Regions from separate parts of the Microbacterium phycohabitans genome, predicted to be linked through region 3. Evidence: predicted binding sites of a transcription regulator. Region 3 holds the regulator's gene; each other region holds the start of a gene.
The links. Region 3 encodes HrcA, which represses chaperone genes, less so after heat shock. Its sites were predicted from a motif close to TTNGCACTCGNNNNNNNCGAGTGCNAA; they were not measured.
Positions count from the first base shown of each region.

Region 1: groES (co-chaperone GroES) is a predicted target of HrcA. The motif match lies at 4,227-4,253, and genes of this name have one in related genera.
Region 2: groL (chaperonin GroEL) is a predicted target of HrcA. The motif match lies at 5,779-5,805, and genes of this name have one in related genera.

Region 1 is NZ_JAWDIT010000001.1:607,349-616,791, forward strand. It holds gene RWH44_RS02820 (ABC transporter ATP-binding protein) at 1-146, shown strand, start outside; gene RWH44_RS02825 (hypothetical protein) at 254-976, shown strand; gene RWH44_RS02830 (ABC transporter substrate-binding protein) at 1,140-2,423, opposite strand; gene rarD (EamA family transporter RarD) at 2,728-3,669, opposite strand; gene groES (co-chaperone GroES) at 3,851-4,147, opposite strand; gene RWH44_RS02845 (THUMP-like domain-containing protein) at 4,280-5,467, shown strand; gene RWH44_RS02850 (hypothetical protein) at 5,488-5,937, opposite strand; gene tsaD (tRNA (adenosine(37)-N6)-threonylcarbamoyltransferase complex transferase subunit TsaD) at 5,934-7,031, opposite strand; gene rimI (ribosomal protein S18-alanine N-acetyltransferase) at 7,031-7,555, opposite strand; gene tsaB (tRNA (adenosine(37)-N6)-threonylcarbamoyltransferase complex dimerization subunit type 1 TsaB) at 7,555-8,187, opposite strand; gene RWH44_RS02870 (alpha/beta fold hydrolase) at 8,263-9,219, shown strand; gene tsaE (tRNA (adenosine(37)-N6)-threonylcarbamoyltransferase complex ATPase subunit type 1 TsaE) at 9,243-9,443, opposite strand, start outside.
Region 2 is NZ_JAWDIT010000004.1:251,184-260,626, forward strand. It holds gene RWH44_RS12505 (amylosucrase) at 1-1,066, opposite strand, end outside; gene RWH44_RS12510 (DMT family transporter) at 1,287-2,228, shown strand; gene RWH44_RS12515 (nitroreductase family protein) at 2,391-2,960, opposite strand; gene msrB (peptide-methionine (R)-S-oxide reductase MsrB) at 2,957-3,376, opposite strand; gene RWH44_RS12525 (DUF2332 family protein) at 3,449-4,438, shown strand; gene RWH44_RS12530 (DUF3263 domain-containing protein) at 4,448-4,702, shown strand; gene RWH44_RS12535 (LytR C-terminal domain-containing protein) at 4,738-5,340, shown strand; gene RWH44_RS12540 (cold-shock protein) at 5,472-5,672, shown strand; gene groL (chaperonin GroEL) at 5,844-7,463, shown strand; gene RWH44_RS12550 (YbaB/EbfC family nucleoid-associated protein) at 7,590-7,994, shown strand; gene RWH44_RS12555 (hypothetical protein) at 7,999-8,313, shown strand; gene RWH44_RS12560 (hypothetical protein) at 8,391-9,443, shown strand, end outside.
Region 3 is NZ_JAWDIT010000003.1:317,822-327,264, reverse strand. It holds gene rpsT (30S ribosomal protein S20) at 422-682, opposite strand; gene RWH44_RS10130 (alpha/beta fold hydrolase) at 801-1,523, opposite strand; gene lepA (translation elongation factor 4) at 1,721-3,565, shown strand; gene RWH44_RS10120 (DUF1990 domain-containing protein) at 3,588-4,232, shown strand; gene hemW (radical SAM family heme chaperone HemW) at 4,232-5,449, shown strand; gene hrcA (heat-inducible transcriptional repressor HrcA) at 5,776-6,816, shown strand; gene dnaJ (molecular chaperone DnaJ) at 6,879-8,003, shown strand; gene RWH44_RS10100 (16S rRNA (uracil(1498)-N(3))-methyltransferase) at 8,006-8,740, shown strand; gene RWH44_RS10095 (HIT domain-containing protein) at 8,876-9,223, shown strand; gene RWH44_RS10090 (PhoH family protein) at 9,273-9,443, shown strand, end outside.

The sequences.
Region 1 (9,443 bases), on a different contig from region 3:
GGGCCTACGTGCTCGACCAGGGCAAGGACGCGTACACGGGCACAGGTCGCGAGCTGCTCACCGACCCCCGCGTCATCGAGCTGTACCTGGGCACCCTCGCCGCCGACGAGGACGCCAAGCGCGACGGCAAGGGGTCCGAGGCCTGATCCGGCGCCGATACATCGCGAGTGCGGCGCTCACCCTGGTGGGCGCCGCACTCGCGGCATGTTCGGCCTCCTCCTCGCCTCCCGCGTCGTCGCTCGAGGTCGCCCTGGTGCAACAGCGCGGAGACATCGCCGTCGGTCGCGTACAGCTGCGCGTGACGAACACCTCGGACACCGCCACCACCCTCACCGCGGCCTCTTTCACCTCCCCCGTCCTCGCCGGTTCGGCGGAGTGGAATGCCGTGAGGCCGACGACCCTCGCCCCGGGCCGCACCGTCGACCTCCCGGTCCTCCTGCCCGCCATCCGCTGCACCGATGACGCTCAGGCTCCCGAGGCGACCTTCACCGCGGGCGGAGTGACCGCGACCGCGCCCCTGGCCGACGAGCTCGACGTTCTGCGGCGCGCGAGCGCCACGGCGTGCGACCGCGACGACCTGGCATCCGTCGTGCAGGTCCGGGCCACGAGTGCCGCAGCCGGACCCGGCGGCTCGATCCTGATGCGCGTGGCCGTCGAGCCCGTGCCGGAGGGCCAGGGCACGGCCGACCTCGTCGCGCTGCGCGGCACGGTGCTCCTGCGCTTCGCCGCCGGGGCGGAGGCTCCCGTGGGGCTGAGCGTGGCCGCGGGCGATGCGCCGTCGGTCGTCGAGATCGCCGTGGTGCCGCAGCGGTGCGACGCGCACGCCATCGCCGAAGACAAGGTGGGGACGCTCTTCGACCTCGTCGCCCGGGTCGACGGGCGCGAGGTCGTGGTGCCCCTCGAGCGGTCGAAGGACGTCGCCGACGCGCTGCTCGCTCTCACCGCCGAGGTCTGCGGCCTCACTCCCACCCGCTGACGGCCCGCAGCGACGCGCGGCCTCGCCTCCGCGGGCTGCGTATCCGCGCCGGTGCGCCCGCGCGGCCTCTGCCGACGTCACGACGAGGCGCCCGGACCCCCGGGCCTCGGACACGCGAAAGGGCCCGGATCCTCGCGGATCCGGGCCCTCGCGTGGGGTCGGGTCACTCGTTGAGCGAACCGAACTCCGTGTTCAGCAGGGTGTACTTGTTGTCGGCACCGTACTGGTAGATGCCGATGTACGCCTCGGTCGGGTCACCGTTCTCGTCGAAGGTGATCGGGCCGGAGACACCGTCGTAGTCGATGTCGGTACCGGCGTTGATCAGCTTCAGGCAGTCGGCGAACGTGGTGCACTTCTCGCCGCCCTCGGAGACCGACTGCAGGTTGTCGCGGATCGCGGTGCCCGAGTCGTCCTTCGCCTGCGCCGCAGCGAGGGCCGCGACGATGACCGCGTCGTAGGACTCCGGAGCGTAGCTGTAGTCGGTCAACGCGGGGTCGACCTCCTTCAGACGCGACTGGAAGTCGGTGTCGGCGGGGTTGCCGGGCAGCGTGCCCTTGGCGCCCTGGAGGGTGCCGGCCGGGAACTCGTACGAGTTCGACAGGTTGCCGTCGACGAAGTAGACCTTCGACGCCGCGTAGCCCTGCGTGCTGACCAGCTGCGGGATGATCGAGGAGGTCTCCTCGAAAGCGATGACCGCGATCGCGTCGGGCTGGGCGGCGAGCAGCTCGTCGACCTGCGACGTGAAGACCGTGTCACCCGGGTTGTAGGGGACCGCGACCGAGACCTCGCCACCGGCGGCCTCGATGGCCGTCGTCGCGTTGTCCTTCAGGCCGATGCCGTACGGGTCGTTGATGTAGATGATGCCCACGTTGGCCGCACCGTCTCCGACCATCAGGTTGCCGAGCACGCGGCCCTGCAGCACGTCGGAGGGCGCCGTACGCCAGTAGTACCCGTCGTCGGCGTAGGTGGTGAAGTCGGGCGAGGTGTTGGCGGGCGAGATCTGCACGACGCCCGCGTTGACCAGCTGGTCGACGAAGGTGAACGAGACACCCGACGAAGCCGCACCGATGACGACGTCGGCGCCGGCGTCGACGAGTTCCGTCGCCGACTGGGTCGCGATGTCGGTCGTGGTGTCGCCCGAGTCGCGCTCGGTCAGCTCGGTCGTGAAGGGGAAGTCGCTGCCCGTGGCCTCGATGTCCTTTATCGCCAGCTTGACACCCGCGACCTCGGGCGGGCCGAGGAAGGCGAGGTTACCCGTGGCCGGGAGGATCGTGCCGACGTGGAACGTGCCGTCGGCCTCGGACACGGCGCCGCCGCCCGACGATGCACTCGGTGCGGCGGCGTCGCTGCCGCCGCCGGAGCATCCGGCGAGGACGAGCGCGCTGGCGCCGACCAGGGCGATGCCGCCGAGGATTTTGGCGCTGCGCGTGCGCGGAAAGACGTTCATAGTGCTCCTTGCTGTGAATGAACGTTGGGCGACCCAATGGGCCACCTGGTGACCTAAACCTAATCGTCGGCGCATTTTCCGCGTGTTGCCGTTCGTTAACGATGTGCGTCGAAGCGATCACGGCCGCATAACGGTTGGGCTCGCGTCTTGACGGCATCCCGAAGAGTGCACGGATCGTCGGACCGGGAACGAAAGAGCGGCCGGTTCCGGCAGCGTCACGGGAATGCGAGAGGGAATTCCGGCGCGACGCTCTCGAGGCACCCGACGACGTCCGTCGAGCGGACGGGTAGTGCGTCGTTCCCCGTCAGACCGGCTCGACCACGTCGTCGAGCACGCGCCGCTGTCGCCGGGCGGCCATCACGGAGTCGACGCTCAGCATCACCAGCGCTACCCAGACGAGGGCGAACCCCACCCACCGCTCGGTCGTCATGGGCTCGTGCAGCACCCACACGCCGATGGCGAACTGGATGATCGGCGCGACGAACTGCAGCAGACCGATCACCGTCAACGGCACCCGTCGGGCGCCCGAGGCGAACAACAGCAGGGGGACGGCGGTGATCGCCCCCGCCAGCAGCAGCAGCACCGTGTGCAACGTCCCCGCCGTCCCGAGCGTGATCCCCGTGAGGTTCGCGACGAAGATCAACTGGATGACGGCGACCGGCAGCAGCCACATCGACTCGAGGGTCAGCCCGCTCACGGCATCCACCGCGGGACCGATCTGCTTCTTGACCAGGCCGTAGAAGCCGAACGAGAACGCCAGCGTCAGCGCGATCCACGGGAAGGCGCCGTACCCCACGACGATCACGACGACCGCCGCGACGGCGACGCCCACCGCGATCCACGGCAGCACCCGCAGCCGCTCGCGCAGCACGACGACGCCGAGCAGCACCGTGACGATCGGATTGATGAAGTACCCGAGGCTGGTCTCGATGACGTGTCCGGTGAGGGCGCCGAAGAGGTAGGTCTGCCAGTTGACGTAGATCAGCACACCGGCCACCGCGGTGAGCACCATCAGCCGCGGCTGCCGCACGATCGCGAGGAACGGCCGCCACGCGCGCAGCACGGTGAGCAGCAGCAGGCAGAACACGAAGGCGAGGACGATGCGCCAGGCGACCACCTCGAAGGGGCCGGTCGGTTTCAGCTGCAGGAAGTAGATGGGCAGCACGCCCCACAGCAGGTAGGCACCCAACGCGTACAGGGCGCCGCGGGTGCTCCCACCGGTCGGAGCGGAGGGAGCGGGGGTCACCGACACAGCCTACGCGCGCCCTCGACGCCGCGACGGTCGCGCACCCGCGCATTCCTGCCATCGCAAGGCGACGTCGACGCCCCCGCCCCCGCCGGAACGAGTCCGGGCCCGACCGCCGACACGCGGGAACGACGAAGGCCCCGGATGCCGAGCACCCGGGGCCTTCGATCCAGTCACGCGATCAGCGGACGACGACCGCCAGGACGTCGCGAGCCGAGAGCACGAGGTACTCCTCGGCGCCGAACTTGACCTCGGTGCCGCCGTACTTGCTGTAGAGCACGCGGTCGCCGACGGCGACGTCGAGGGGGACACGGTTGCCGTTGTCGTCGATGCGGCCGGGGCCGACGGCGACGACTTCGCCCTCCTGCGGCTTCTCCTTGGCGGTGTCGGGGATGACGAGACCACTCGCGGTGGTCTGCTCAGCCTCGACCTGCTTGATGACGATACGGTCCTCGAGCGGCTTGATGGAAACCGACACGGTCTACCTCTTCTTTCTCGTTACAGAAGACTTGTCAGCACTCACGCGGGGAGAGTGCTAATCCGAGTGTAGAGAAGCGCTGGCACTCATGCAACGCGAGTGCCAGCACACTCACCCGCCTAGGCTGAATCGGTGGATACCAGCGAGCTGACCGCCCTGCTCACGCCCGACGGCCTGCGCCTGCTCGACGAGCTCGGCCCGGTCGCATCCACCGACGACGCCGCCCGTGCGGTGTCGCGGCTGCGGGCGGCCGGTCACTCCCCCGACCTCGTTTCGGCGGTCGTCGGTCAGTCGCGGCTCCGCGTCCGCGCGGCCGCGAAGTTCGGCGCGTTCGCCGACCGCATGCTCTTCACCCGCGCCGGCCTCGAGCAGGCCACGCGCCTGTCGATCGCGGCGCGGCACGCGGGGCGGTTCCGTGCCGCGGGCGTGGAGAGCGTGGCCGACCTCGGCTGCGGCATCGGCGGCGACGCGCTCGGGCTGGCGGGGCTCGGCATCCGGGTGCACGCGGTCGACGCCGACGAGGTGACCGCCGCGATCGCGGCCTACAACCTCGCCCCCTTCGGCGAGGCCGCGACGGTGGCGCACGCGCGCGCCGAAGACGCCGACCTGACCGGGATGGATGCCGTGTGGCTCGACCCCGCGCGCCGCACCGCGGGTCACTCCGAGACGCGGCAGGTCGCCTCCGGCGAGTGGTCGCCGTCGCTCGAGTGGGTGTTCGAGCTGCTGCGCCGCACCCCGGGCGGAGTCAAACTCGGGCCCGGCTTCGACCGCTCGCAGATCCCCGACGACGTCGAGGCGCAGTGGATCAGCGCCGACGGCTCGACCATCGAGCTGGTGCTGTGGGCGGGCGCGCTCGCCCGCGACCACGTGAGGCGTGCGGCTCTCGTGGTGCGCGGCGGCGACGCGTGGGAGCTCACCGCGCCGGCGGACAGCCCCGACGCCGAGCAGCGGGAGCTGGGCGCCTTCGTGCACGAGCCCGACGGCGCGGTCATCCGCGCCCGGCTCATCGGCGAGGTGGCGCGCGCGCTCGAGGCGGGGATGCTCTCGCCGCAGATCGCCTACCTCACCTCCGACACTCCCCTCACGAGTCCCTTCGTGCAGTCGTTCCGCGTGCGGGAACAGCTGCCCGCCGACCCCAAGAAGCTCGCGCAGGCCCTGCGGGCGCGCGGGATCGGCACGCTCGAGATCAAGAAGCGCGGCGTGGACGTCGACCCGGCCGTGCTGCGCAAGAAGCTCTCGCTCCGCGGCGACGAGGCCGCGACGCTGCTCCTCACCCGCGTGGGGTCCACGCGCCTGGCTCTGCTGGCCGACCGCGTCTGACCCCGGCGGCAAACGGCACCTCAGCGCACGGCGAGCTGCGAGAAACCCCAGATCAGCCACCCGGCGCTGAACACGACGGCCAACAGCGACAGACACAGCGCCCAGACGGCCACGCGCCGACCGTCGTGCGGGCGTCGCAGCGAGATCGCGGCGAGGATCGTCCCGATCACGCCCAGGGGAAGCAGCCACCCCGTGATGAGCGCCGCGGCGAGCGCGAGGATCGCCACCGCGAGCGCCCACGGCGCCAGCGACCGCGGGGGTGCGGGCGCGGGCGGGACGTACGGGATCAGGTGGTCGCCGAACGCCGCCATCTCGAGCTGCGCGGTCGGAAGGCGTTCCGGGTCGTCATCCGCGATCTCCGGGCGCTCACCCGCAGGCACCATCCACGGACGGCGCGGGTCGATCGGAGCAGCCGCGGGCTCGGGCGTCTCTTTGCGCGCCCGGCGTGTGGGCGGCGTCTGATCGGTCATGGCGCCGGGGTCTCGGCATCCGGGGCCGGGGCGTCGGGGTCTTCGGCGACCTGGATCTCGGTCACGGGCAGGGTCGAGTCGGCGCCGAAGGCGAGGGTCGAGGGGCGCCGGCCCGACGCGATGAGCTCGGCCGCGAGAGCGGCGATCATGGCGCCGTTGTCGGTGCACAGCCGCAGCGGCGGGATGCGCACGGCGACCCCCGCCGCAGCCGCGCGCTCGAGCGCGACGTCGCGCAGGCGCTTGTTCGCGATCACGCCCCCGCCCAGCAGCAGCCGGGGCACGCCGTAGCGCACGCACGCGTCGAGGGCCTTGGTCACGAGCACGTCGACCACGGCTTCGCGGAACGACGCCGCGACATCGGCCACGGGCACCGGCTCACCGGTGGCCTCGTGCTGCTCGACCCAGCGGGCGACGGCGGTCTTGAGCCCCGAGAACGAGAAGTCGTAACGGTGGGATGCCATGTCGGACGCGCGAGAGAGTCCGCGCGGGAAACGGATCGCGGCGGGGTCGCCGGTCGCCGCCGCGCGGTCGATCTCGGGACCTCCGGGGTACGGCAGCCCCAGCAGACGCGCGACCTTGTCGAACGCCTCGCCCGCGGCATCGTCCATCGTCTCGCCCAGCAGCTCGACGTCGCTCGTGAGGTCGCGGACGAGCAGGAGCGAGGTGTGGCCCCCGCTCACCAGCAGGGCGACGGTGGGGTATTCGAGCTCACCCGCCTCGGCATCCAGGATGTCGGCGGCGATGTGGCCCACGAGGTGGTTGACGGCGTAGAGCGGCTTGTCGAGCGCGACGGCCAGGCCCTTGGCCGCGCCCACGCCGACCATGAGCGCTCCGGCGAGTCCCGGACCGCTGGTCACGGCGACGGCGTCGAGGTCGGCGAGGGTCACGCCCGCCTCGGCGAGAGCGGCGTCGATCGAGGGCTGCAGGGCTTCGAGGTGAGCGCGAGCCGCGACTTCGGGGACCACTCCGCCGTAGCGGGCGTGCTCGTCCATGCTCGAGGCGATGGTGTTGCTCAGCAGGGTCCGGCCCCGCACGATGCCGATCCCGGTCTCGTCGCAGCTGGTCTCGATTCCGAGCACGAGGGGCGCGTCCATCAGCACCATCCCTTTCCGGTGGAGGTCGCGGGGTCGGATGCCGCGACGCCCATGGTCTCGGCCCGCCGTGCCGCCCACCCCCGCAGGTCGAGCTGCATCACGATCGCGTCCACGTCGTCGGGCTGGTAGTACCGGGGGCGGCGGCCGACCTCGGCGAAGCCCTCCGACGCGTAGAGCGCCTGCGCCACGGGATTGTCGGCGCGCACCTCGAGGAAGACGTCGTGCACGCCGCGGCGCGCGGCCTCGTCGAGCAGCGTGTTCAGCAGGGCCCGACCGCGCCCGCGTCCGCGGGCCGCCGCCGAGATCGCGATGGTCTGGATGTCGGCATCCCGAGCCCCGCGCACCGCACGGAGACCCGCATAGCCGACCAGGCGCCCGGCCTCCTCGACGACGACGTAGAAGCCGTGCGGTGAGGCGAGCTCCTCGCGCATCATCGCCGCGCTCCAGGCGTCGGTGGGGAACGACGTGCGCTCCAGGTCCATGATCGCGTCGAGGTCGGCGACCGCGGCCGCCCGCGTCGACATCAGCTGACCCTCTTCGGGGCGTGCGCGGCGACCACGTCGGGGCTGCGCAGGTAGAGCGGCTCCGTCCCGGCGAGCGTGCGGTCGGCGTCGAGAGCGCGCGCGGCGACGAGCGCGATCATCGCGGCGGACACGCTCGTGGCGTCGTAGCGCCGCGCGCCGGCCTCGTCGAGCCGCGCATCGAGCTCGTCCCGCGGGCTGAGGGCGGCGTCGGAGAGGCGCACGGGGAGTCCGTCGTCGTCGAGGCCGTCGTACACGCTGAAGGCGAACTCGCGTCGCCGCGCGTCGGTCACCACCGCGAATCGCCCGGTGTCGGTGCCGGTGAGGGCGTCCGCGAGCAGGACGCCCAGCGCGACGCCGTCGTGGCTGGGCACCGGCACGACCGGAACGCCGAGGCCCAGCGCGTAGACGCGCGCCGTGGCGATGCCCACCCGCAGTCCGGTGAACGGGCCCGGGCCCATGCCCACCGCGACATGGGTGGGAGCTGCGGCGACGGACGAGGCGCGGCGCAACAGGTCGCCGATGACCTCGGCGTGCCCGAGGGGGTTGGCGCTCTGTTCGTCGGCGAGCACCTCCCCGTCGCGCGTGATCGCCGCGACAGCGGTGCCGAGCGAGGTGTCGATGCCCATGATCACCGTTCCAGGGTATCCGGCGCCTTCCTCCCCCGAGCGTCGCGGCATCCACCGCTCCCTCCGCTCCGAACAAGGGACATGGATGCCATGGCCCTCGGGCTGCGCCGGATGGTCGTCCCCACGGGGGTCGGCCCCATCGTCGTGCGCGCCGGCAGGGCATCGGGCAGCCCCGTCGCGACCGTGATGCTGCACGGCGCGGCGGGGTCGTGGGCCACCTGGGCACCGATGATCGCCGCGTCCGACGACCTCGGCCTGCCCCTCTCCGACATCGTCGCCATCGATCTACCCGGGTGGGGCGAGTCGCCGGGTCCTGTGCCCGCGCCCGCCGACCTGGCCGTCGCCGTCGCGGCGGTCGCGCGTGCGCTGGGCTACCCCCGCTGGCGCATCGTGGGCCACTCGCTGGGCGGCGTGATCGCGCTCGACGTCGCCGCGCGCTTCCCCGCCGAGACGGTCGCCGTGGGCGTCGTCTCCCCGAGCGGCGCGGGTGCCCGTGCGGTGACGCGTCGTCCGCTGGCCGGCGGAGTCCGGCTGCCCTGGCTCGCGGGCATGGTCCTGGCCATGCGCATCCTGCGAGCGCTCGGCCCCCTCGCCCGCCCGCTGCTGCAGCTCCTGCGCCGCACGGGGTCGCTGCGGACACTCGCCCGGCCGTTGTTCCGGCATCCGGAGCGCGTCGATCCCGCCGTGACCGCGGCCCTCGCCGATGAGATCCGCCCCTCGGCCTTCCTCGCCGCCGCGCGCATGTCGCGTACCCACGACGACGGCGTCTGGCGCCGCATCGTCTGCCCGGTCCGCTCGGTCCACGGCGCGCACGACGTCTTCGTCGCCGCCGCCGACTCGCGGGCCTGGGCGCGCCTCATGCGCGACTACGACGACCGCGTCCTGGGCGACAGCGGGCACTTCGCCCACGTCGAGCAGCCCGTCGAGACGCTGCGCGCACTGCGCGAGGTCTGGGCGGCCGCGCGGACCCCGCAGCTGCCGCGATCACGCCGCCGCACCACCGAATCCCGGCGCGGACGGGCGACCCCGAAGGTCTGACCCGAGGCGCCGAGGGAGACCCGTCAGGGACGGCGGGAGATCGTCACGGTGCGCGGAGCATCGGCGTCCAGTTCGACCGTGTGCACGGCGATCTCGCCGCACGCATTGTCGACGCCGCGTCCCCCGGTCTGCCGCGAGATCTCGATCTCCCACCACGTGTCGGCGAGGTACTCGGCGACTCCGCGCCCCCACTCCACGATCACGGCGCTGTGGGCGACGTCGAT
Region 2 (9,443 bases), on a different contig from region 3:
AGTTGACCCACGCCGTCCCCTCGGGCAGGGCGTGTCGACGCTCGAGGGCCTGCTGCAGCAGGCGTCCGTCGCGGGTGGCCAGCGCCTCCCACGTGAGGGCCATCTGCAGCGGGTTGTAGGAGAGCTGGCATTCCTCGGGGGAGATGTAGGAGACGACCTCGTCGGGGTGCACGATCGCTTCCGACTTGAACAGCAGTCCCGGGGCGGCCATCCGCAGCACCGCGTTGAACGCCTGCAGCAGCAGATGCGCCTCGGGCAGCGACTCGCACGTGGTGCCCAGTCGCTTCCAGATGAAGGCCACGGCATCCATCCGGAGGATCTCCACGCCCTGGTTCGCCAGGAACAGCATCTCGCCGGCCATCGCCTCGAAGACGGCGGGGTTGGCGTAGTTGAGGTCCCACTGGAAGTGATAGAACGTCGCCCAGATCCAGCGCCCGTCTTCGAGCTGCACGAACGAGCCCGGGTGGTCGTCGGGGAAGATCTCGCGCGTCGTCTGCTCGTAGGCGTCGGGCATCTCGCGGTCGGGGAAGATGAGGTAGAAGTCCTCGTACCCGCGCTCGCCGGCGATGGCCTTCTGCGCCCAGCGGTGCTCGTTGCTGGTGTGATTGAAGATGAAGTCGACCACGAGCGAGATCCCGGCCCGGCGCAGCTCCGCGGCGAGCTCGGCCAGTTCGGCCATCGTCCCCAGCTCGGGGTTCACGCGACGGTAGCTGGACACCGCGTAACCGCCGTCGCTGTTGCCCTCGGGGCTCTCGAACAGCGGCATGAGGTGCAGATAGGTGAGGCCGAGCTCGCGGAAGTACGGAATGGAGTCCCGGATGCCGCTGAGCCCGCCCGCATAGCGGTCGACGTAGCAGACGCCCCCGACCATGCGCTCGCTCTCGAACCACTCGGGGTCGCTCTCGCGCGCGCGGTCCAGGGCCTTGAGGTCGGCGGGGCGCGCCGCCCAGGAGCGCCGTGCCAGATCGACCACGGATGCCAGACGCTCGAAGCCGTCGACCCGCTCGCCGTAGAGCTGGGTGAACAGGTCGTGCAGACGAGGGAGGTGCACCTCGGCGTTCGCCAGGAATTCGCGGTCGACGTTGTCGGCGGTGAGATCGGCGAGGATCGCGGAGACGTCGTGGGAGGTGCGCTGGAGCTGTGTCACGAGGGAAAGCCTGACGCATGCCGGGGCCTCTCGTCGACAACGATCCGAGAGCGGACCGACCCTGGTGGCGCACCGGCCCTCCCGGCGCCTCGCCGTACGATCGAGGGTGGCCCCCGAGCGGGGGAGCGAGGGGAGAGCGGTGTCGGAGCGCGGAACCGTCGGCATCGCCGGCGCCGGAGCGGTGCTCATCGGCGCCCTCACGGCTCTCCAGGCCCGTATCAACGGCACCCTCGGAGCCGAGATCGGCGACGGGTTCGTCGCCGCCGCGATCTCCTTCGGTTCGGGATTGCTCATCCTCATCGTGCTCTCGGCCGTGCTGCCGCAGGGGCGCAGCGGGTTCGGACGCCTCGTATCCGGCATCCGGTCGCGCACGATCCCCGCGTGGATGCTGCTCGGCGGTCTCGCCGGAGCGTTCACCGTCGCGAGCCAGGGGCTCACGGTGGCGACGATCGGGGTCGCCCTGTTCACGGTCGGCTTCGTCGCCGGGCAGACCACCGGCGGGTTGGTGCTGGATCGTGTCGGGTTCGGGCCGGCGGGTGTCGTGCCGGTGACGGTCCGACGCGTCGTCGGCGCGCTGCTGGCCATCGCCGGGGTCGTGGTGTGCCTGTCGGGGGACGCGCTCGGCGGCGTCCCCCTCTGGATGCTCGTCGTACCGGCGATCGCCGGCGCGGGCGCCGCCTGGCAGCAGGGGACGAACGGGCGACTGCGCGTGCGCGTGGAGAGCCCGCTGACCGCGACGCTGGTGAACTTCATCGGCGGCACCGTGGTGCTGCTCGTGGCGGCGTCGGTGCACGTCGGTGTCGTGGGCGCTCCCCGCGTCGTGCCGACGGAACCGTGGCTCTACATCGGCGGAGCGGTGGGCGTGATCTACATCTTCCTGTCGGCGGTGGTCGTGCGCCGCACGGGCGTGCTGCTGCTGGGGCTCGGGTCGGTGGTCGGCCTGCTCACCACCTCGGTGCTGCTCGACGCGCTGTGGCCCGCTCCCGCCGCCCCCGCGACGGCGGTGGCGCTGCTCGCCGCAGCGGTCGCGATCGCCGGGGTCGCCGTGGCCGCCGTCCCGTGGAGGCGCCGGAGTCGCTGAGTCCCGTACGGGACGGATGCCATGGGCCCGCCGTTCGGCCCTGCCCGGCCGCGGCCGGTCGGTTTCGCCCGCCCCGGCCGTGGGGCGGCGAGATCACCCGCCGAGAACGCGACGACGCCGCCGACCGGAGCCGGCGGCGTCGGGGCCGTTCGATCGTGCGCGTCAGAGGCGCGCTTCGTCGACCTTGCGCTTCTTCTTGCCTCCCGGCATGCGGGAGAGGTGCTTCGCGGCATCCACCGTCTTGCGTCGCACGGGCCGCGACATCTTCGGCTTGCCGCCGACGTAGAGCCAGCCCAGCAGCACCTCGTGCTTCGCCAGCCCGTGCGCCTTGGCGAGCACCCTGTGGCGGGTGTTGTCGTCGGTGCGCCAGAACACCCCGAATCCGGCCTCGTCGAGCACGAGGCTCAGCATGTGGGCGACACCGGATGCCACGGCCTCCTGCTCCCACGCGGGGATCTTCTTCGAGCCGAGATCGGCCACCACCGCGATGATGAGCGGCGCGCGACGCGGCTTGGAGGAGTACCCCTTCTTGCCGTCCGCCTTGTTCAGCGCGCGCGCGAGGAGATCGCGATCGGCGCCGCGGATCTCGATGAGTCGCCACGGCTTGAGGCTCTTGTGGTCGGCGACGCGACCGGCCGCGGCGACGAAGGCCTCGAGCTCGGGGCCGGTGGGGGCGAGGTCGGTGACCTTCGACCACGACCGGCGGTCGCGCATCGCCTCGAGGGCGCTCATGCCTCGTCGGCGGGGGAGTCGGCGGGGGTGAAGTTCAGCGACAGCGAGTTCATGCAGTAGCGGTCGCCCGTGGGGGTGCCGAAGCCGTCGGGGAAGACGTGGCCCAGGTGCGAGCCGCAGTTCGCGCATCGCACCTCGGTGCGCTGCATGCCGTGGCTGTTGTCGTCGAGAAGCTCGACCGCCTCCGGCCGCACCGACTCGTAGAAGCTCGGCCACCCGCAGTGCGAGTCGAACTTCGTGCCGCTGCGGAACAGCTCGTTGCCGCACGCGGCGCAGGTGTACAGGCCGGCGCGGCTCTCGTCGAGCAGCTCACCGGTCCAGGCGCGTTCGGTGCCCGCCTGGCGCAGGACGGCGTACTGCTCGGGGCTGAGTTCGGCGCGCCACTGGTCGTCGGACTTGTCGACGGCGTAGGTCATGTGTTCTCTCCTTCGTCTGCCTCCATTGTCTCGTGCCGGGCGCCGGTCAGGTCGTGCTGCGATGATTCGACGGTGGATCAGGATGCCGTGCATGCCGTCGTCGAACGCTACGGGCGGTTCGCCCGCGACGAGGCGCCCGGCAGATCCGCGGTCTACGAAGCGTGGGCGCGTCGGGTGGTGGACGATCCCGCGGTCGCGGCGGCCCTCGCACCGATCCCCGACACCCGTCGTCAACCCCCGCTGGTCTTCGCCGTGATGCGCGTGCTGGGGGCGCCGATGAGCGACGTCGACGCGTGGGCGCGATGGGTGGTCGCCAACGCCGAACAGGTCGCCGCGCAGTGCGCGGCGCGCAGCGTGCAGACGAACGAGCCGTTGCGGTGCGCGGCGCTGCTGCCGGCACTCGCTCGCATCGAGGGACCGATCGCGCTGCTCGAGGTCGGCGCGAGCGCCGGGCTGTGCCTGTACCCCGACCGGTATTCGTACCGGTACCACCGGGGAGACGAGCTCGTCGCCCTCGATCCCGCGGACGGTCCCTCCGCCGTCGAACTGCACAGCGACCTCACCGGTGACCCCGCGCTGCGGATGCCCGAGATCGTCTGGCGCGCGGGAATCGACCTCCACCCCCTAGACGCCCGCGACGAGGACGACAGGGGGTGGCTCGAGGGTCTGGTGTGGCCGGGGGAGGAGGGGCGCCGCGAGCGCATCGCCTCCGCTCTCGACATCGCCGCCGCGGACCCGCCGCGACTCGTGTCGGGCGACGGTGCCGAGGCCCTGCCCGCGCTCGCCGCCGACGCGCCGACGGGCGCCACGCTCGTGGTCACGACGCCGGGGGTGCTGGCGCACGTGCCGCGCGCGCGACGCGGCGCGATCATCGACGCCGCCCGGGCCGCGGGCCGCTGGGTGACACTGGATGCCCCCGCGCTCCACGACGGGTGGACGAGCGTGCCGCGTCGGGAGCGAGGCGGTTTCGCCCTCGCCCTCGACGGCGAGGTGCTGGCCGAGGTGGATCCGCTCGGCGCGTGGGTGGCGTGGCATCCGGGGCGGACGGCGGCAGCGCAGTAGCGTGGCCGCGTGCCTCTTTCGGACCGCGATCTCGCCTTCCTCGCCTTCGAGGGTGAATGGCGGCGCCACGCGGGTGCGAAGGAGGAGGCGATCCGGGCCGAGTTCGGTCTTACGCCTGCCCGCTACTACCAACTGCTCGGACGATTGATCGACACTCCTGAGGCCCTCGCGCACGATCCCATGCTCGTGCGCCGTCTGCGGCGGCGACGCGACGACGGGGCCGCCCAGCAGCGCGCGCGGCTGGGCCGGACGGCCGCCCGCTGACGGGGCGCCCCGGCGTCGACCGATAGCATCGTCCAATGGCCAGATCGACCTTCCCTCGGGATCGCTTCGACGACCTGCCGGACTCCACCGGCCGCGTCGGAGCGCACCGGGCCGAGAGACCGCGCCTGCGCGGATGGATCGTCTTCCTCTGGGCGGCCATAGCCACGCTCGTGCTCATCATCGTGGGCATCTTCGGCTCCCTCGTGGCGTCGGGCCGCATCAGCTTCGGAGCCGACGACGTGCCCGCTCCGACGGTCTCGGCCGAACCGACCACGCCCGCCGTCGTCGACACCTCGTACTCCGTCGTGGTGCTCAACGGCACCGGCCAGGACGGCCTCGCTGCATCGGTGCGCGATCAGATCGTGGCGGCCGGCTGGTCCGGCGACACGGTCGAGACGGGCGACTCCGACACCACCGACTTCGCGCAGACCACCGTCTACTACCTCCGCGACGCCGACGCGGCGGCGGCGCAGGGCCTCGCGCAGACCATCGGCGGTGCCGAGGTCGCGCAGAGCGATTTCCTGCAGCCCACCGACGACCCGAACACCCCCGACGACGAGAGCGCCGTCAAGCGCCTCGTCGTGGTGATCGGACTCGACCGCGCCTCCGGCGCGACCCCTTCCGCCACGGCCCCGTGACCCCGGGTACGCCGCGTGTTTCCGCGGCGTAACAAGTTGGGGGCACGCGCGTCAACAATGGCCGGAGGGGCCGGTTCGGCGGCGTCCGGCGTGCTTACGATGACCGAGTCATCCAGCAACAGGAGATTCGCATGACGCAGGGCACCGTCAAATGGTTCAACGCCGAGAAGGGCTACGGGTTCATCACCGTGTCCGATGGGCAGGACGTGTTCGTCCACTACTCGAGCATCGAGATGTCGGGTTTCCGCGTCCTCGAGGAAGGTCAGGCGGTCGAATTCACCGTCGGCACCGGTCAGAAGGGCCCGCAGGCGGAGTCCGTGCGCCTGGCCTGATCCGCTGGCTTCAACGCCGTGGCATCCCTCTCGGGGATGCCACGGCGTTCGTCGTCTCGCGACAGTGCCGCGGCTTGCACTCCCCAGGGGCGAGTGCCAGAATGAGTTAGCACTCGCTTTCGTCGAGTGCCAAAATCTGGAAGTCACCCGTCCGGGAGGGACGACACACTTATGGCAAAGATCATCGCTTTCGACGAAGAGGCCCGCCGCGGTCTCGAGCGCGGCCTCAACACGCTGGCCGACGCCGTCAAGGTGACCCTGGGCCCCCGCGGTCGCAACGTCGTGCTCGAGAAGAAGTGGGGCGCCCCCACGATCACGAACGACGGTGTCTCGATCGCCAAGGAGATCGAGCTCGACGACCCGTACGAGAAGATCGGCGCCGAGCTGGTCAAGGAGGTCGCCAAGAAGACCGACGACGTCGCGGGTGACGGCACCACCACGGCCACCGTTCTCGCCCAGGCGCTCGTTCGCGAGGGCCTGCGCAACGTCGCCGCCGGCGCCGACCCCATCAGCCTGAAGAAGGGCATCGAGAAGGCCGTCAAGGCCGTCACCGACGAGCTCCTCGCTTCCGCCAAGGAGGTCGAGTCCAAGGAGCAGATCGCCGCGACCGCGTCGATCTCCGCCGCCGACCCCGCGATCGGCGAGCTCATCGCCGAGGCCATCGACAAGGTGGGCAAGGAAGGCGTCGTCACCGTCGAGGAGAGCAACACCTTCGGCACCGAGCTCGAGCTCACCGAGGGCATGCGCTTCGACAAGGGGTACATCAACCCCTACTTCGTCACCGACCCCGAGCGTCAGGAAGCGGTCTTCGAAGACCCGTACATCCTGATCGCGAACCAGAAGATCTCCAACATCAAGGACCTTCTGCCGATCGTCGACAAGGTGATCCAGGAGGGCAAGGAGCTCCTCATCATCGCCGAGGACGTCGAGGGCGAAGCTCTCGCAACTCTCGTGCTCAACAAGATCCGCGGCATCTTCAAGTCGGTCGCCGTCAAGGCTCCCGGCTTCGGCGACCGTCGCAAGGCGCAGCTGCAGGACATCGCGATCCTCACCGGCGGCCAGGTCATCACCGAAGAGGTGGGCCTCAAGCTCGAGAACGCGACCGTCGACCTGCTCGGCCGTGCGCGCAAGGTCATCATCACCAAGGACGAGACCACGATCGTCGAGGGTGCCGGTGAGTCGGAGCTGATCGAGGGTCGTGTGACCCAGATCCGCCGCGAGATCGAGAACACCGACAGCGACTACGACCGCGAGAAGCTCCAGGAGCGCCTCGCGAAGCTCGCCGGTGGCGTCGCCGTCATCAAGGCCGGAGCCGCGACCGAGGTCGAGCTCAAGGAGCGCAAGCACCGCATCGAAGACGCCGTGCGCAACGCCAAGGCAGCTGTGGAAGAGGGTGTCGTCGCCGGTGGTGGCGTCGCGCTCATCCAGGCCGGCAAGAACGCCCTCGGTGACCTCAACCTCACCGGTGACGAGGCCACGGGTGCCAACATCGTGCGCGTCGCCATCGAGGCCCCGCTCAAGCAGATCGCGCTCAACGCCGGTCTCGAGCCTGGTGTCGTGGCCAACAAGGTCGCGGAGCTGCCCGTCGGTCACGGCCTGAACGCCGCCACCGGCGAGTACGGTGACCTGTTCGCACAGGGCATCATCGACCCCGCCAAGGTGACCCGCTCTGCGCTGCAGAACGCGGCATCCATCGCCGGTCTGTTCCTGACGACCGAGGTTGTCGTCGCCGACAAGCCCGAGAAGGCCGCCGCTCCCGCGGGCGACCCGACCGGTGGCATGGACTTCTGATCCACGCTGACGCCTGAGAACGCCCCCTCCTCCGGGAGGGGGCGTTCTTCGTTCACGGGCCGGACTCGAATGAGAGTTCTCTTATCCGGCCTCCGCCGCGTGCAGCCTCCGACTACGCTCGGTGGAATGAGTGATCTGTTCTCTTCTCGTGAGGCGGAGGCGGCGATCGCGCGGATCGAGCAGCAGGTCGCCGAGGCGCAGCTGCGGGCGGAGCAGGCACAGCAGGTGCAGGTCGACATCGATGCCGTGCGGGCGACGGCGACGGCGCCGCGTCGCGAGGTGTCGGTGACGGTGGATGCCACGGGCCGGTTGGTCGGTATCCGTCTCGCCGACGCGGCGTACGAGTTGCGCCCCGACGCGTTGGAGCGGCTCATCGTCGAGACGGCGGGGGATGCGCAGCGGCTGGCGGGGGAGCAGGCACTGGAGATCTCGCGTGCCGCGTTCGGTGCGGACTCGGCGATCGTGGAGCGGTTGGCGGGCGAGATCGAGCGGCAGTCGCCGCCGTCCCAGCCGATGGGCTTCCGGGTCTGACGCCGTGGCGGAGCGTATCGCCGTCGATGTCGGGCTGATCGGCTCGCACGCGTCGCGGTTGGGGGCCGTGGCATCCGATATCTCCGTCGCCCGTGACGCGGGCTCGGCGGGCGGGCTGCACGCGGAGGCGTTCGGGGTGTTGTGCGCGTTCCTGGTGCCGCCGGCGACGATGGCCGCGGATGCCGCGGGGTCGTTGATCGGCGCGGCGGGAGAGATGGTGCGTCGCTCGGCAACCGAGATCGTCGGTGTGGGGGCTGATCTGGAGGCGTACGAGCAGAAGGTGCTCGAGTGGGTGCGGTCGCTGGAGGCGGGCCTGTGAGCAAAGCCCTCATCGCCGGTCCCGTCGACACCGCGACCCCGTTCAGCGGGGCGGGTCTGCTGGATTCCGGTGCGCAGTTGGTGGTGGCGATCGAGTCGGGCAACTGGGTCGAGGGCGGCCTCGCCGCCTTCAGCACCGTGGCGGATACCGTCGCTGCGGTGATCGATCCGTTGGGCTCGCTGATCGCGGCGGGCCTGGGGTGGTTGATCGACCACTTCGAGCCGATCAAGGGGTGGTTCAACGACCTCACCGGCGATGCCGGCGCCGTCGCCGGGTTCGCGCAGACCTGGACGAACGTCCAGAGTCAGCTCGACGCGTCCGCTGATTTTCTGGACCGGGTGGTCACCGACCTCGACGACATGGCCGGTGAGGCGATCGAGGCGTACCGCCGGTTCCAGGTGGACGCGGCCGCGCACATCCGCGCGTCGGGGCAGTGGGCGGGTGCCATGGCCACGGGCCTGCAGATCGCCTCGACCATCGTGCAGGTCGTGCACGACCTCGTGCGCGACATCCTGTCGCAGCTGGTCGGCTCCGCGATCTCGTGGGCGACGCAGGCCGTGGTCACCGTCGGCATCGCCACCCCGTGGATCGTCGCGCAGGTCTCCTCCCGCGTCGCGAGCTGGACCGCGAAGATCAGCTCCAAGCTCACCGGACTGCTGCGCTCGTGCGGCAAGCTCGGCGACCTGCTGGGCGAGCTGAAGGCGCTGATGTCTCGCGCCGGGTCGATGTTCGACGGCACCCTCGTGAAGCGGTCCGCCGCCACGTCGCACGGTTCGACGCCGCGTGCTCCTCGTCCCCGATGGGGCGACGAGGACGGCGTCGTCGACGTGCAATCCGTCCTGGATACACCGACACCGGAGCCGCCCGTGGGACCTGTCACACCGTCAGACGTCGTCTTCGACATTCCCCAGGACGCGCACGTGTTCTGGTCGGGGCGAACGGACATCGCGACCGAGGCAGGCACGGGGACGTACGGAAGCAGCGGTATCGCTGCCGGCCTTGCGAAACAGCATGACGCCACCACTCTCGAGATGTATCTCACTGAGAATCGCATCGCCATGCCCAAGTGGGGCGATGAGGGCGCCGAGGCGGCGTGGGGGGAGATCTCTCGACGATACGCGGATGCCGCC
Region 3 (9,443 bases):
CGGGGTTTGGGGCGCGTTGCGTACATCGGGGCGTGAATTGCGCGCCCCAATGCACCGAACGCGCCCCAAACCGCCGCACCCGGCCGCAAACCGCGACCTCTCAACCCGCCATCGGGTTTGGAGCGCGTTGCGTGCATCGGGGCGTGAATTGCGCGCCCCAATGCACTGAACGCGCCCCAACCCGCCGCGCCCGGCCGCAAACAGCGACCTCTCAACCCGCCATCGGGTCTGGGGCGCGTTGCGTGCTGTGGAGCGCGAATAGTCCGCCCCAATGCACAGAACGCGCCCCAAACCGCTCGGCCCGACCCCCGGCCGAACGCCCCGAAACCACCGCCCCGTCCCGCCGTGCCTCCCAAACCGCCCCCGGAAACGACGAAGCCCGCCCCGCCGAGGCGGGACGGGCTGTCGAAAGGGCTGCGGCTCAGAGAGCGTTGACCTGCTTCGCGATGGCCGACTTGCGGTTCGCGGCCTGGTTCTGGTGGATGACACCCTTGCTCACGGCCTTGTCGAGCTTCTTGCCGGCGAGGACGAGCGCCTTCTGGGCGGCTTCCTTGTCACCGGCCAGGACGGCCTCGCGGGTGCGACGCACGTGCGTCTTCAGCTCGCTCTTGACGGCCTTGTTGCGCTCGTGCGCCTTCTCGTTGGTCTTGTTGCGCTTGATCTGCGACTTGATGTTCGCCACGTCGACGGTCTTTCGTTTGAGTGAGTGTTGGAAGTGCCGGTCAAGCGGTAGAGGGGCGCTGCACCGGCGGTCGTGGAGGTCGGGAAAAACCCCACACGCAAGCCAAGGACCGAGTCTATCAGGTGGAGGCCTCGATCGTGGTGAGCGCCACTTCCAGCAGCGCGTTCAACACGCGCGGCCGCATCGCCGTCACGAGGTGCGTCGTGCGCGGAACCACGATGAGCTCGGCGTGCTTCGCGATCGACGTGAACAGCTTCTCGTTCACGCGCAGCTGATCCCACTGTCCGTTCACGAACCAGAGCGGCACGTCGATGCGCCGCAACGCCGCGAGCAGATCGAGCACCGACAGCGACGCGAGAGCGATGTCCTGCGCGTCGAACGCGTAGCCGCCGGCGCCGAAGTCGGGCCGGGTCTCGGGCGGCAGAGTGCGATCCAGCACGCGGTTGGTCAGCCCCAGGCCGCGATCGGGGAGGCTGTCGAACCGCCGTGCGAGGAAGCGATACGCCGCAAGCCCCACGCCGCGGGGGATCGAGGTGCACGATGCCGCGACGAACGCGGCGACCGGCGGCGGCTCCTCCCGACCCACGTACTCGATCGAGAGCAGTCCGCCCATCGAATGGCCCACCAGCAGCACGGGTCCCCGGGTCGCGGCTTCGCGCACGGCTGCGTCGATCGTGGCGAAGGCGCCGTCGAGCGTGAACTCCTCGCCCCGGCGCGTGCCGTGCCCGGGCAGGTCGACCGCGATCGCGGGCGTGCCCCGCTGCTCGAGGTACGCGACCTGCGCGCGCCACATGGTCGCCGACGTGCGGATGCCGTGCACGAACACGACCTGGACCGCCATGGCATCCATGCTACGAGCGAGGCGCACCGTGAGGTCCGGGCCGCGACGCCGACACCATCCGACCCCGCCGACAACGTGCGCCCTCGTCCGGATCGCGTGATCTCGCGCGTCCCGCGACGCGATCGGGGTGCCGGATGCCGGCATCCTGGACATCCGCGGACGGGGATGTCGGCGCGCCACCGTAGAATCGACGGAACATGTCACCGCGCGCCCTGAAGCCCCTCGAGCCGTCCGCCACCCCGCCGGCGCAGATCCGCAACTTCTGCATCATCGCCCACATCGACCACGGCAAGTCGACGTTGGCCGACCGCATGCTGCAGATCACCGGCGTCGTCGCCGACCGCGACATGCGCGCGCAGTACCTCGACCGCATGGACATCGAGCGCGAGCGCGGCATCACGATCAAGTCGCAGGCCGTGCGGATGCCGTGGTCCACCGCCGACGGCACGTTCGCCCTCAACATGATCGACACGCCCGGTCACGTCGACTTCACGTACGAGGTCAGCCGTTCGCTCGCCGCGTGCGAGGGCGCGATCCTCCTCGTCGATGCTGCGCAGGGCATCGAGGCCCAGACCCTGGCGAACCTCTACCTCGCACTCGAGAACGATCTGACGATCATCCCCGTGCTGAACAAGATCGACCTGCCCGCCGCCGACCCCGACAAGTACGCCGCCGAGCTCGCCGGCCTGATCGGCGGCGACCCCGCCGACGTGCTGCGCGTCAGCGGCAAGACCGGCATGGGCGTCGAAGACCTGCTCGACCTCATCGTCAAGAAGATCCCCGCCCCGGTCGGCAAGGCCGACGCCCCGGCCCGCGCGATGATCTTCGACTCCGTCTACGACGCCTACCGCGGCGTCGTCACCTACGTCCGCATGATCGACGGGTCCCTCCAGCCGCGCGAGCGGCTGCAGATGATGTCGACCGGCGCGACCCACGAGGCTCTCGAGATCGGCGTCTCGAGCCCTGAGCCGGTGCCCACCCAGGGCCTCGGCGTGGGCGAGGTCGGCTACCTCATCACCGGGGTGAAGGACGTGCGCCAGTCGAAGGTCGGCGACACGATCACCACCCACCGCAAGCCCGCCACCGAGGCGCTGCCCGGCTACACCGACCCGAAGCCGATGGTCTTCTCGGGCATCTACCCGATCGACGGCAGCGACTACGCCGAGCTGCGCGAAGCGCTCGACAAGTTGAAGCTCTCCGACGCCTCGCTGCAGTACGAGCCCGAGACCTCGGTCGCGCTGGGGTTCGGCTTCCGCTGCGGCTTCCTCGGGCTGCTGCACCTCGAGATCATCACCGAGCGCCTCTCGCGCGAGTTCGGCCTCGACCTCATCACCACGGCTCCGTCGGTGACCTACGAGGTCACGACCGACACCGGTGAGACGGTCTCGGTCACCAACCCCAGCGAGTACCCCGACGGTCGCGTCGCCTCCGTGTCGGAGCCGATCGTCAAGGTCGGCATCCTGCTGCCGAAGGACTACGTCGGCACCGTCATGGAGCTCTGCCAGACGCGCCGCGGCACGCTCCTCGGCATGGAGTACCTCAGCGAAGACCGCGTCGAGCTGCGCTACCACATGCCCCTCGGCGAGATCGTGTTCGACTTCTTCGATCACCTCAAGTCGCGCACGCAGGGGTACGCGAGCCTCGATTACGAGCCCGCCGGCCAGCAGACGGCCGACCTCGTCAAGGTCGACATCCTGCTGCAGGGCGACAAGGTCGACGCGTTCAGCTCGATCGTGCACCGCGAGAAGGCCTACGCCTACGGCACGCTCATGGCCGAGCGCCTGCGCAAGCTCATCCCTCGTCAGCAGTTCGAGGTGCCCATCCAGGCCGCCATCGGCGCCCGCATCATCGCCCGCGAGACGATCCGCGCGATCCGCAAGGACGTTCTGGCCAAGTGCTACGGCGGTGACATCACCCGCAAGCGCAAGCTCCTCGAGAAGCAGAAAGAGGGCAAGAAGCGCATGAAGATGGTGGGCCGCGTCGAGGTTCCCCAGGAGGCGTTCATCGCCGCCCTGTCGGGAGACGTCGAGGCGAAGAAGTAACGACCGAATCGAGAGGGAGATCATGCGACGGCAGAACTTCACCGACGACACGGTCGACTACGCGGCGGTCGGCGCCACCCAGGCGCCCGACCTCATGCAGTACCCGCCGGAGCACTCCGTGCCCGCGGAAGACGCGTGGCGCATCGGCAGCGGCGAGGAGCGCTTCGTCGCGGCCGGTGAGCTGCTGCTCTCCTGGGCCCCGCTGCGCGGGGAGGAACTGAGCATCACCGATGTGCGCCCGGCATCCCGAGGGGGGTACGCCGGCGTCGGCTTCGACGCCGAGGGAGCGCCGGTGGCGCCGAGCCGGCTGGAGGCCGAACAGCGCTTCGCCGCCGACGGCACCCCGTTCGTCAGCCCCGGCACCGGCGTGCGTCTGCACGGCAAGGTCGACGGCCACCGCGCCGACGCCGAACTGCGCGTCATCTCGGTCTTCGAGGAGCCCCGCCGGGTCGGCTTCATCCTCGGGACGGTCGGGCATTCGATCGTGAGCGGCGAAGAGCTCTTCGCCCTCGAATGGCGCGAGAACGACGAGGTCTGGTTCGTCGTGCGGGCCTTCGACCGGCCGACCGCGCCGTCGTACCGCCTCTTCACGAGCCGCGTCCGGCGTCGGCGCAAGGCGCTGTTCGCGCGGTACCTGCGCGCGATCTCGCCGCTGTACACGTCCTGATGGGCGGGCCCCTCCCGCTCGGCGACCCCGCGCCCGTCGACGGTCGGCTCCCCGGCGACCTGGTTGTCGACGCCGACGCCGACTTCGGCGTGTACCTGCACGTGCCGTTCTGCCGCGTGCGCTGCGGCTACTGCGACTTCAACACGTACACCGCGAGCGAGCTGCGCGGAGCCCGCCAAGACGACTTCGCCGACACGCTCGCCGCCGAGGTCCGCCTCGCGGGCACGGTGATGGATGCCGCGGGCGGTCGGCGCGCGGCATCCACGGTGTTCTTCGGCGGCGGCACGCCCACATTGCTCCCGCCCGGCGATCTGGCGCGGATGCTGGATGCCGTGCGCGAGGAGTTCGGCATCGCCGAGGGCGCGGAGGTCACGGTCGAGGCCAACCCCGACACGGTCGACGACGCCGTCGCGGGCACCCTTGCCGCGGCGGGCGTGACGCGCCTGTCGATCGGCATGCAGTCGGCCCGGCCGCACGTGCTCGCCGCCCTCGATCGCACGCACGACCCGGCCAACGTCTCCACCGCCGTCTCGGCCGCGCGCCGCGCCGGTCTCGACGTCTCGGTCGACCTGATCTACGGCGCACCGGGGGAGTCGCTCGACGACTGGCGCGCCTCCCTCGAGGCGGCCACGGCTCTGGAGCCCGACCATGTCTCGGCCTATGCGCTGATCGTCGAAGACGGCACGAAGCTGGCTCGTCAGATCCGCTCGGGGGTGGTCGCCATGCCGGATGACGACCTGCAGGCCGACATGTACGAGCTCGCCGACGATCTGCTCGCGGCCGCCGGCTACGACTGGTACGAGGTCTCGAACTGGTCGCGCGGGGTCGACCACCGTTCCCGGCACAACCTCGCCTACTGGCGCGGCACCGACTGGTGGGGCTTCGGTCCCGGCGCCCACAGCCATGTCGCCGGGCTGCGGTGGTGGAACGTCAAACACCCGGCCGCTTATGCACAGCGCCTCGCGGCCGAGGAGTCGCCCGCCGCCGCACGCGAGCGTCCCGACGAGACCGCGCGCCGGCTCGAGTCGGTGCTCCTGCGCAGTCGCATCCGCGAGGGGCTCGCGGTGTCGGAGATCCTCGGCGAGGGCCGCAAGGCCGTGGCATCCCTCATCGCCGACGGCCTCATTGAGGGCGCGGATGCCGTGCGCGGGCGCATCGTGCTGACACGCCGCGGACGCCTGCTGGCGGATGCCGTGGTGCGCGCGCTCACGGCCTGACCCGCGCGGAGTCGATCCACCCGTCGAATCGGTGTGCTCTCGCGCGAGACGGCGCACGCCTGTGTCGGCCCCTCGCGCGTGCCGGCGCTCCGCGCATCCCGACATCCCGGTGATCATCGGCGTCCCGGCGCGTGCCGCATCCCTCGATGAACGCCGATCCGGACGAAACACTGCGCGACGCAGCGTGTCTCGACAGGATCGGCGTTTATCGCCGGGGTGGACGGGACGCGCGAGGCACGCCCCGCGAGCCGCTCGACGCAGGGGCCGGGCGATCGTCGTAGAATTGGCACTCAGTCGAGTCGAGTGCCAGACGGGAGGAGCAGCGCATGGTGTCGGAACGCGGCCTCCAGGTCCTGCGCGCGATCGTCCAGGACTACGTCGACACGCGTGAGCCGGTCGGCAGCAAAGCCATCGTCGACCGCCACGCCTTCGGAGTCTCGGCCGCCACGATCCGCAACGACATGGCGCTGCTCGAAGACGAAGACCTCATCGTCGCGCCGCACACCTCGTCGGGGCGCGTGCCCACCGACAAGGGCTACCGCGTCTTCGTCGACCACCTCGCCGAGCTGAGGCCGCTGTCGACCGCGCAGCGCTCCGCCATCACGTCGTTCCTCGACGAGGCCGGGGATCTCGACGACCTCCTCGCTCGAACGGTGCGGGCGCTCACGCAGCTGACCGGCCAGGTCGCGATCGTGCAGTACCCCTCGTTCTCCCGCGCCAACGTCACGCACGTGGAGCTCGTCGCCCTCGGCGGACCCCGGGTGCTCGTCATCCTGGTCACCGACACCGGGCGGGTCTCGCAGCGCATCGCGCTCGTGCCCGTCGAGCCCGGTGAGAGCGACATCGCGCTCCTGCGGGCGCGCGTGGGAGCGGTGCTCGTGGGGCGCAGCGTCGCCGAGAGCGCACAGCGCGTGGCAGAAGCCCTCTCCGACGGCCCGCGGCCCGGCGTCGCCCTCGACGCGATCGCCGACGCCGTGCTGCGCGTGGTCGGCGAAGAGCTCGAGGAGTTCCGCCAAGACCGCCTCGTCATGGCCGGTGCGGCGACGCTCGCCAAGCGGGAGCAGGACTTCCGCGGCAGCATCTACCCGCTCCTCGAGGCGATCGAGGAGCAGGTGACCCTGCTGCGGCTGATGAGCGAGATGGTCGCCGACGAGAAGGGCCTGTCGGCGAGTATCGGACGCGAGAACGAACCGTTCGGCCTCGTCGAGGCCTCGGTGCTCGCGAGCCGGTACGACGGCTCGACCGGTGGCGCCCGCGTGGGCCTGCTCGGGCCCACGCGCATGGACTACTCCTCCAACCTCGCGGCGGTCCGCGCCGTCGCGCACTATCTGACCCGGATGCTCGAAGACGACGACAGTTCGCGCTGACGTCGATCGCTGCGAGCACTCCCCACGAGAACGACCCCGCGACAGCGGGCAGGAAGGCGATTGTGGCTGACCACTACGAGGTCCTGGGCGTCGAACGCGACGCCAGCCCGGAAGACATCAAGAAGGCCTACCGGCGTCTGGCGCGCCAGTTGCACCCCGACGTCAACCCGGGGGAGGACGCCTCGGAGCGCTTCAAGCTGGTGACCCACGCCTACGACGTTCTCAGCGACCCCGAGCAGCGTCGCCGCTACGACATGGGCGGCGATCAGAGCCCGTTCGGCGGCGGGGGAGCGGCGGGCTTCGGCGGCTTCAGCGACATCTTCGAAACGTTCTTCGGCGGCGCGCAGGGCGGCGGCGGAGGTCGTGGTCCGCGTCCGCGCTCGCGTCGGGAGCGCGGCCAGGACGCCCTCGTGCGCGTCACGCTGCACCTCGGCGACGTGGTCTTCGGCACGCACCGCGACCTCGAGGTCGACACGGCGGTGCTCTGCGAGACGTGTCAGGGGGCCTGCACCCAGCCCGGAACGAGCGAGGTCACGTGCGACATCTGCCACGGCTCCGGTCACGTGCAGCGCACCGTGCGGAGCCTGCTTGGCAACGTCGTCACCAGCCAGCCCTGCACCGTGTGCCACGGTCACGGCACGACCATCCCCTACCCCTGCGGCACCTGCCAGGGTCAGGGACGCGTGCGCGCACGCCGCACGGTGTCGGTCGACATCCCCGCGGGCGTCGAGTCGGGCCTGCGCCTGCAGCTCCCCGGCTCGGGCGAGGTCGGTCCGGCCGGCGGCCCCAACGGCGACCTGTACCTCGAGATCACGGTGGAGGCGCACGACGCCTTCAGCCGCGAGGGCGACGACCTCGTCGCGACCCTCGAGGTGTCGATGCCCGACGCCATCCTCGGCGCCACGACGACGATCGAATCCCTCGACGGATCCGTCGACCTCGAGGTGCGCCCCGGCGTGCAGTCCGGCGACGTGCTGACGATCAAGGGTCGCGGGATCACGCCCCTGCGGGGCTCCCAGCGCGGCGACCTCAAGGTCGGCGTGCACGTGGTGACCCCCACGCGTCTCGATCATCGCGACCGCGCCCTCATCGAGGAGTTCGCCAAGCGAACGAAGGCCCCCAAGCCCCGCCTGGCCGAGCACCAGCAGGGCATGTTCAGCAAGTTCCGCGACCGCTTCCGGCACTGATCGTGGCGCTGCACTTCGTCACCGACGGCGCCGCGTCCGCACGTCCCGGGGATGCCGTGACCCTGACGGGAACGGAGGCGCACCACGCCGCCAGCGTCCGGCGTGTGCGCGTCGACGAGACGGTGACCCTCGGCGACGGTCGCGGCGTCTGGCTCTCGGGCGTCGTGATCGCCGTCGGTCCCAAGCAGGTCGAGGTCCGCGTCGCCTCGCGCGACGAGGTCTCCGAGCCGTCCCCGCGCTTCGTGCTCGTGCAGGCGCTCGCGAAAGGCGACCGCGACGAGCTCGCGGTGCAGGCGGCCACCGAGCTCGGTGTCGACGCGATCGTCCCGTGGCAGGCGGCGCGGAGCGTGTCGCGGTGGGATGCCAAGGAGGACAAGGGGCTCGCGCGCTGGCGCACCATCGTGCGCGAGGCCGCCAAGCAGGCGCATCGCGCATGGATCCCCGAGGTGCAGAGGCTGGCGCGAACGGCCGACCTCGTCGCTCTCGCCCGCACGGCGCTCGTCCTGGTGCTGGAGCCCTCGGCATCCGCTCGGCTCACCGAGGTGGCCGCGGAGGCCTCGGACGGACGTGACGTCGTGCTCGTCGTCGGCCCGGAGGGCGGCATCGCCCCCGAGGAGCTCTCGGCGCTCGAGGACGCCGGCGCGCGGCTCGTGCGCCTCGGCGACACCGTGCTGCGCACCTCCACCGCGGGGGCTGCGGCGGTCTCGGTGCTGTCGGCGGCGCACGGGCGGTGGTGAGCGGGTCCGCGTCACCGGTTCGGGGTGCGCTCCGGCGTTCGGGGCACGAGATCTCCGCCCCGACCCGCTCGCCGACGTTTCAGCGGCTCCGCCCACTCGACCTGCGTGTCGGAGGCCCTCACTAGACTGGATGCCATGAGCGAACCGTCGATCTTCACGCGCATCCTGCAGGGCGAGATCCCCGCCGAGATCGTGGCCGAGACCGAGAACGTCTTCGCGATCCGCGACATCGCGCCCCAGGCGCCGGTCCACCTGCTCGTCATCCCCAAGACGGCGCAGTACCACGACGTCGTCGAGCTCGCCGCCGGCGACCCGGCGCTGCTCGCCGAGGTCGTCGGCCTCGCCGACCGCCTCGCCGCCGAGCACGCCGACGGCGACTTCCGACTGATCTTCAACACCGGCGCCGGTGCCGGTCAGACCGTCTTCCATGTGCACGCCCACGTCCTCGCGGGCGGCCTGAACGAAAAGAGCCTGGGTGGCTGATTCCCCCGAAGAGACCGTCGTCGAGCAGATCGCCGTCGACGGTGTGGCCATGGTGCAACTGCTCGGCCCGCAGGATCGCCTCCTGCGCGTCGTCGAGAAGGAGCACCCCGACGTCGACGTCCACGTGCGCGGCAACGAGATCACGCTCTCCGGTGCGGCCGGGGCGGTGCGCGCCGCACGCGGCCTCGTCGACGAACTGCTCGCGATGACCCGCTCGGGC